One region of the Paraniabella aurantiaca genome, then DNA from elsewhere that is predicted to be linked to it. Evidence: riboswitches for the same ligand, from Rfam matches in the RefSeq annotation. Region 1 holds a riboswitch; the other holds the start of a gene.

Region 1 (4,194 bases):
TTCTCTTTCCCTGAAAAAAAGATCGATATGAAGTGAACTAAATACCTGTATGTAGAATAGCAGGTTGGGCCCGCTGTTTTGAAGTACCTGCCTGCCCGTCATGCGCGGAAGTCCTGATAGATGGTTGTAAGCAACGTACAATAATATCCAGATCAGGTAGTACAGGGGTGCTGTTAAAAAATGCAATGCAAACCTGGTTTGCATAGGCAGGCCGGTCCACTTTCTAAAATGAAGCCACCATACCGGAAGACAGGCGATAGCCATGATAACACAGTCAACGATAGTTTCTTTTATGAAGGAAATGGTGAAGCCCTGGGAAAACAAACGGGGCGTTCCATAGAGTATACTCATCAACAGGAGGATGAATATGAAGAGACCAATCTCCCTGCCGGCAACTTTTTCTTTTGATAGACTCAGGCTCATTTTCAACAATATTTAATTAGAGTACTCCAATTGTACATTTAACAATAAAACTATCTTTGCAAATCTATATATCTTATATCAGTAGCTAAAGCCATGATTGATGTCAAAAAAATCCGTATTAATCATCGACGATGAAGAGCCCGGAAGAAGATTGGTGAAACAATACCTTGAGCCCTATACCAACTTCCGGGTTGCAGGCGAATGTTCAAACGGCCTGGAAGCCATCCGGAATATTAATTTAATGGAACCGGATCTTGTATTTCTTGATGTGCAGATGCCCGGCGCCAGCGGCTTTGAAGTATTGAAGCGCATTGAACATGTTCCCCATGTAATATTTACGACGGCTTACGACAGGTATGCTATGGATGCCTTTGAGGCAAGTGCTGTTGATTATCTGCTGAAGCCCTATACGAAAGAACGTTTCGACAGAACGATGACAAGATTGGAGCAGCAGCATATATTCCCTGCATTGGAAGCTTTCACCAACCCGGTACAACAGGAAGGCTTTGCAGACCGCATCCTCGTTGAACATCAGAAGCGATATAAAAATATTGCTGTTGATGAAATTTTATACCTGAAAGCACGTGGCGATCACGCCGAAATATATACTAAAAATGCAACCTACCTGAGCTCGGTGGGCATCAGCTCCCTGGCGGAAAGACTTAATCCCAGGCTATATGTAAGGCTTCACCGTTCAACACTGGTAAACATGAATCATGTAAAAGAAGTTTACCGCGATGTGGGAAAGATCTTTGTTGTGATGGAAAATGGTGTCGAACTCAACGTGGGCCGTAATTATCAGCCGCTGATCAAAGAACTTATGGTGTAACCCTTGTACAGGGTTTCACCTGTTGTGATTACGATCTTCGCATCCTATTCATCTGTGGCTGGTACCGTACTACTGCAGGTTGTTACAATCAGCACTTCCCTGCTGAACAGCAAACATAAGAGGTCTGCGTCTTTCTTAAATTTCATGAAAAAAACTTTTTGGCAAAATTAAAATGGCTATTTACTCTAAAGACATAAAATCGGTGAGTAACATTATGCGGCTATGAATTGCACCAGATAAAGCTGAACTGTAACTGAATTAGTCGGCGGGCTAAATATCAATGCTGGAAGTAAGATCAATTCTATTTGCGAATATGAACGATAAGCCCACTCAACCACCCGGTTGGGCTGCCGGTGATTTTATGATCCTCGATAACTCCCTTTTATTTTTGAACCCTAGTATTCGTTTACGGGTGCATAACCGGCAGCGCAAATTTTCATTGGCTCTTTATACAATTTTATGTACGTTTGCCAAGACATAGCACGGGGTGCCTTTGAATGGCTGAGATCATACCCGTTACCTGATTTGGATAATGCCAACGTAGGGATGCAAGTTGAAATATCTGTTTCAAGCTCCATCGTTTGATTTCTATCAGGTGATGGTCTAAAATAAAAGAAATGGATATAGAAAAATTTTCCACAGACTTAATACCACAGGAGCAACAAAACTGGCAGGGGAGACCCGAGTGGTTTTTCAATCGTGAACATACAGATACTTATGAGCAATGGTATGAAGGACGATATAAACTTGCTGAAGTGTGGCAGAAAAAAGTGATGGAACAGTTGGTGGGCGCTGACCGGCGTGTAAAATCATTACTGGAATTTGGATGCGGAACAGCGCGTTTTACCAGGTGGTGGCAACAAATAGGGATCGAAGCTACCGGAGGAGATATCTCACCGCTTATGCTCTCACAGGCAAAACATCTTTTTCAGGGCGACCTGGTGATGGCCGACTCTCATTACATGCCGTTTAAGGATCATAGTTTTGATGCACTGGCATTTATTACCACATTTGAATATTATAAAGATCCTGTAAAAGTTATCAGAGAAGCGGCAAGAGTGGGCCGGTATGGCATAGCAATGGGCATGATGAATCGTAACTCCCCCAAAGTGGCAAGACGAAGGGTGCAACAGTTGTTTGGCAAAAATCCGTTCTATATAACTGCTACTTTTTATACGCCAAAACAATTAACCAGTATTATTCATAAAGCCCTGGAAGGGCGGGAATATACCATACGATGGACCTGTACGGGGCTTCCCGCCTGGTTTCCTGTACAACAATGGGGACTTCCGTTGGGCGATTTTTTTGGATTGTATGTGCAGTTTAAAGATGTTAACTAATGAGTGAGCCGCCGGGTAAGATAGACCATCATTTATTCGAAGAATTTATTCATAACAAATGTGGCCGGCAGCGTGATGAAGTGCTCACCGGCCCGCGATTCGGTGTGGACGTTTCTGTTATTGATTTGCCCGGGGGGATGGCTTTGGCGCTTACCAGCGATCCGTTATCATTAATACCTTCACTTGGTTTGCAGGAGTCTGCCTGGATGTCTGTTCATTTAATGGCTAATGATATGGCTACAACAGGGTATGCGCCCATGTACGGTCAGTTTGTGTTAAATCTTCCTCCTTCTTTGTCAAAGAAGGACTTTAAAACCTATTGGGATTATATTCATCAGTTTTGCAAGGAAATAGGGGTTGCTATTACCGGCGGACATACAGGTTTTATTGAAGGGCAGCATTCTTCCATTGCCGGAGGTGGAACTTTGGCAGCGGTGCTGCCTAAAGATAGGTTACTGGTATCGCGACTGGCGGAACCAGGGAACATCCTGTTGGTTACCAAAACCTGTGCGCTGTCGTCTGCGGCTATACTGGCAATGAGCTACCCCGAAACAGTTAAGAACAGGGTGGGGGTGGAAGTATATCAACAGGCATGCGAATCATTCTACCTTACATCATCGCTACCCGATGCTTTAACGGCGGTGCAGCTAAACGGTGATAAGGCTGGTGTTACTGCCATGCATGATGTAACGGAAGGTGGCGTGCTGGGTGCTATCTACGAACTATGCGCTGCATCCGGAAATGGTGCGGTTGTATATAATGACAGGTTACCTGTAGCTGAAGCTCCTGCACAGATCTGTAACGTTTTCGATCTGGACCCACGATATTGCATAGGCGCCGGCGCCATGATCATCAGCTGTAAAAAAGAAGCCTCGGCTGATATTATTACAAGGTTGGCCGGCCAACATATTCCCTGTGTCGCCGTTGGTGAATTGTGTGAAAAACGAAGCGGTATGATCCTGGTTGACGGTGATAAAAGAAAGGAACTGGATTACATGAAAACAGATCCTTATTGGACTGCGTTTTATAAGGCATTAAAAAAAGGCTGGAAATGAAAAGGAAAATACAGGGTGGCGTTTATCTTATTATAGATCCTTCCATGGACCAGGATGTGCTATTAAGCACCCTGAAAGAGATCGTAAGAGAAAAGATTGCAGCGGTTCAGATATGGGATAATTTTTCGCCTGACACCAACCAGCCAGCACTTATTGAACAGGTACTGCGTTTATGCCATCTTCAAAACATTCCGGTGCTGATAAACAACCAATGGGAACTATTAAAAACAATGAACTTAGATGGCGTTCATTTTGATAAGGCTCCTGGCGACATCGTTCAATTGAAACAACAAATAGGTCGCGAAGTGATTGCTGGTATTACCTGTAATAATGATCTGTCTGCCGTTAAATGGGCTGATGAAAACAGGTTAGACTACATTTCCTTTTGTTCCATGTTCCCCTCATCAACTGCAAATAGTTGTGAGCTGGTGAGTTTTGACACCGTCAGGAAGGCAATAGAAATAACGGATATACCTATATTTTTAGCCGGTGGAATCAATCCCGAAAACCTGCCTTCCCTAAGTGCGCTCAATTACTCGGGTATTGC
Region 2 (4,194 bases), on a different contig from region 1:
GGCGTCAGCGCCTACATCATTGATCTTTCCGGTGGCAATCAACTGGTTTTTATATTTCATATAATAACCGTTAATGCCGGCTTCAAACCTTTTGGTGTTAAACTGATAACCGAGCTCAAAGTCGGTTAGTTGCTCGTGTTGGGGAGCTTCGGTTATATTGGCTTCAAAGTCATTTCTGTTAGGCTCTTTATTGGCTATAGCAACTGACCCGTATATTTTACTTTGGGCTGTGTTAGCATGCTTTATAGTATAGCTAACACCAGCTTTTGGATTAAAGAAAGTGTATTTCCCGCCGGATTGTAAGCCCTGATTTTTCCTGAACCCTTCGATCGTATAATCTACAGATCTCAGTTGCAGGTCAACAAAGCCATACAGGTTGGTAACGATCTGTTGCTGCAGTTTTGCATAAATATTAAAGTCGTTTTTGGAAGCGGGCAGGTTATACCATCTATAATTTACAGGTACTCCAACATCGGCCCATCTTATAAATCCATAATGCTTGGCATCATATTGAGTATAGGCACCGCCGATATTGATATCTGTATTATTCCTGCTATAGTTTACAGAAAATACAGTTCCATAATAATGATTGTCCAGCCAAAGCTGACGGGTAAGATTGGTAGAAGTAATTATTGAATCTCCGATAACAGGATTTTCTAATTTATAGTCTGAAAACGGGTCGCCTTTTCTGTATTCGTTATAGTAACCCTTGCCACGTGTTAGAAAGAAGCTAAGGTTTGCTGACCAGTAAGGATTGAACTTGTGATTCAGGAACAGCTGGTAATAGTCCTGCTGGTAATTATCTGTCTGGTCATCATAGTAGTTCCCATTGGCCATTTTCCCCAGCGTATTGGTTTGCCTGCCTGCCAGATCTAATTGGTCGCTATAGTTGAGACCATCCGGACCTTGCCCATCGAAGAAAATGGTACCAATTCCGTTCCAGGCCTGCCCGGTTTTCTCTTTCCCCGATAAAAGATTGAATTTAATATTTGTCATTTCATCCTTCGAGGTCCATCCGGCTAAGAACTGCAAAGATTTTAAATCGCTGTTTGAACGCTGTATATACCCGCTTGAGTTGATCTTGGATAAACGCACATCAAACTGAAATCCTCCGCGTAATAAGCCTGTACCGGCCTGCAGCGTGTGCTTCCAGGTATTAAAGGAGCCATAGGCATTGCTGATGCTGGCTGATGCCTGTTTGTTTTGCTCGATATTGTAAATATTCAATGAGGCCCCGAATGCTCCGGCTCCATTGGTGGAAGAGCCCACACCGCGTTGTAACTGAACCGAGCTGGTGGATGATGCAATATCACCAAAGTTTACAAAGAAAGCCCCCTGTGATTCAGGATCGTTGACAGGAATGCCATTAAAGGTTACGTTGGTACGTGCTATGTCGGTACCCCTGATACGCATTGAAGAATAGCCCACACCTACACCATCGTCGGAACTGGTTACAACCGAAGGGATCTGGTTAAGCAGGTAAGGAAAGTTTTGTCCGAGGTTCTGTTTAGCAATTTCTTTTTTGCCAATATTACTTACGGCAAAAGGCGATTTTTCGTTGAGCCGGGTAGAACGTACTTCAACAGGGGTTAGGAGCTGAACACTGTCAGATGGGATAGTGTCCCTTTGAGCGAAAAGATTTGAACCGGCTGTACATGACAGGCCAATGAACATGAGAATCCTCTTCATTTGTTTTTTCTTTTTTGCCATGCCTCAGGGCCGGCGGGTTAAAAAATTAATGAGAGGGAAATGCTGAAATGAGAAAGGATTAGAAAGATCTTCCTTCCCTGCGCAGGCATTACCCTGATCAGGTTTACGGGTATTATCTCAGCTTCTCCGCCTGCTGGCGGGTCGGCACCCCGGGAAACACTGTGCTTTGTTAAAAGCGGTGCAAAGGTAGCTGTTTTAGTTGATAAGTTGGCTGCTTAAGTGGTTGAAAGGTTGACAAGTTGAAAGGTTGATGAGTTAATAAGTTGACTAGTTATTAGTGAACGATGACATACAGCATAAGGCATGTGTGAAAGATAGGCTTGGTTGTCTGGCGCAGAAGTGCGTAGGGACCGGCAACTCACTTGATCCGATACATAGTATCCTTGCGCCCTGATGGTTAAAATAAAGGTTATAAATCCGCAGATGCCGGATACTTTATTGGTCGATGAAGGGCCAAAATATCATACTACTATCAAATATCCAGTATCCAGTATCCTACTTAATGATATTAAACAGCCTTTTCCATCTGGGTCCGTTATCATAGCTGAACCAGATCATCCAGGCCTTACCCACCACAGCGCTTTCGGGTACAAAGCCCCAGAAACGGCTATCCTGGCTTTTGTGACGGTTATCACCCATCATCCAGTAATAGTCCATTTTAAAAGTATAGGTATTGGTTTGCTGCCCATTGATAAAGTAAGCGCCATTCCTGTTTTCCAGGGTATTGCCTTCGTAAGTACGGATTGCACGCTCATACATGGGGTATGTTTCGGCGTTTAAAGTTACAGTGCCTCCCTTTTTAGGGATCCAGATTGATCCGTAATTATCTACTGTCCACGCGTGGGCAACATCATAATAAGGGAAAAGACTTTCAGACCCTGCATCGCCGCGTGCTACTTCTTTAACAATACTGGATGCGTCTACTGCCGGTAGTTTCTTTAATATTTCCAGCTCGGGAAGGGTGAGGTTGATGTGGTAAATACCATCCTGCCAGGCACTGAAATCAGGACTGCCGCTTTCCATATTCAGCGCGATACCTGCATCTTTGAGAAAATCCTCATCAATCTGCAGGTTGTTTTTTGTTTTAAAAGTGTAATAAGTTGCAGAAGTAGGAGATACAAAGCCAGGTTTATTATTAATATAAACAATACCATCAACAATTTTTAATGAATCGCCGGCAATGCCCACGCAACGCTTAATATAGTTGTCTGTTTTATCCAGCGGGTGCGATACCACAGGGAATTCGCCGGGATTAGCCAGAATATACTGATCAGTTTCTGACCCCGCTGCAGCTCTTCTTTTAATATCGTAATAAGGATTAGCCGACTCAAACTCCGGCCGGTGTATGACCGTATCTCCGGCAGGGAAATTGAATACTACACAATCGTTCCTTTTTACTGGTGCTGCAAACCAGCGGGTATACGGTAATTCTATCAAGGTAGAATAGGATTTGGTATTAACGCTGGGAAGATAATTGTGTACAAAAGGCACAGACAAAGGCGTGTTGGGAATCCGCGGGCCGTAGCTGAATTTGCTTACAAAAAGAAAATCCCTTACCAGCAAGGTTTTCTCCATTGAACTGGATGGAATGGTATACGCTTCAAAAATAAATGTACGGATCAGGGTAGCGGCAATCACTGCAAAAATAGCGGCATCTACCCACTCGCGCCAACCCGGCTTTTTATGTTTCTTTACACCTTCTGCACCTATAAACCGGGCATCTTTATTATTAGCAAGCCACGGAAAATAGAAAGGGGCCAGCAAAGACGCTGCGGCATGATCTAAAAAAGAAAAACGGCAAAACACCTTCGCGAATTCTATAAAGATACCTGGTGTGATAAACCAACCCACAACGGGTATAAATTGCCAGAATACCCAGTGTTTAGGGCGCTGTGCGATTTCCTGCATGATCCAGGTATTGTAAAAAGGTACATACGCTTTCCATGACTCGCGACCGGCTTTCTTGAATAATTTAGACAAACCAAACGACGGTAATAAAACAAGCAGTAAACTAATCAGGTATACAACTAATAATTGATTGAAAGGCATCGGCCAGATTTTTAGCGGCAAATTTATTGGAAACGCGTGAAATAGCAGTGAAACAGTGTACAATTAACATTCCCCATGAAGAAGTACTGTTATAGATAAGCCATTATAAACCATCAGAAATGCGGGTTAAATCCTGTGTAAAGCGTATTTACAGCCGGCGAACTAAAAAAGTAAGCGGTTGCTTTCTGTAAGATCTGACAGCCTTTTCATTCAATAAAGCCGGAATCCACCTGCCTGATTTTTTAATAATGCGAATCGTTTCTTCTTCCATGCCATACCCCATATCAGTAAGCTTCGAAAAATTACTGAGGGTGCCGTCTGTATTGATTACAAATCCTATTATAACCGTGTAAGTACCATCGGGCGCTCCGTTGGTTACGGGTACGCGCATATTGATATTACGTTGTACATGGTTGAGCCAGGAGCCGCGGTAAG

Evidence for each region. A riboswitch is a leader RNA that binds a small molecule or an ion and turns the genes downstream of it on or off. The one in region 1 is predicted to bind thiamine pyrophosphate.
Region 2: linked by a shared signal. The riboswitch ahead of ACLOAU_RS00965 (TonB-dependent receptor) and the one ahead of ACLOAU_RS15990 (class I SAM-dependent methyltransferase) in region 1 are both predicted to bind thiamine pyrophosphate.

Annotation. Positions count from the first base shown of each region.
Region 1 is NZ_JBLOSY010000002.1:314,612-318,805, forward strand. It holds gene ACLOAU_RS15980 (sensor histidine kinase) at 1-423, opposite strand, end outside; gene ACLOAU_RS15985 (LytR/AlgR family response regulator transcription factor) at 524-1,252, shown strand; TPP riboswitch at 1,726-1,816, shown strand; gene ACLOAU_RS15990 (class I SAM-dependent methyltransferase) at 1,870-2,592, shown strand; gene ACLOAU_RS15995 (AIR synthase family protein) at 2,592-3,647, shown strand; gene ACLOAU_RS16000 (thiamine phosphate synthase) at 3,644-4,194, shown strand, end outside.
Region 2 is NZ_JBLOSY010000001.1:226,858-231,051, forward strand. It holds gene ACLOAU_RS00965 (TonB-dependent receptor) at 1-1,689, opposite strand, end outside; TPP riboswitch at 1,767-1,872, opposite strand; gene lepB (signal peptidase I) at 2,206-3,759, opposite strand; gene ACLOAU_RS00975 (energy transducer TonB) at 3,908-4,194, opposite strand, start outside.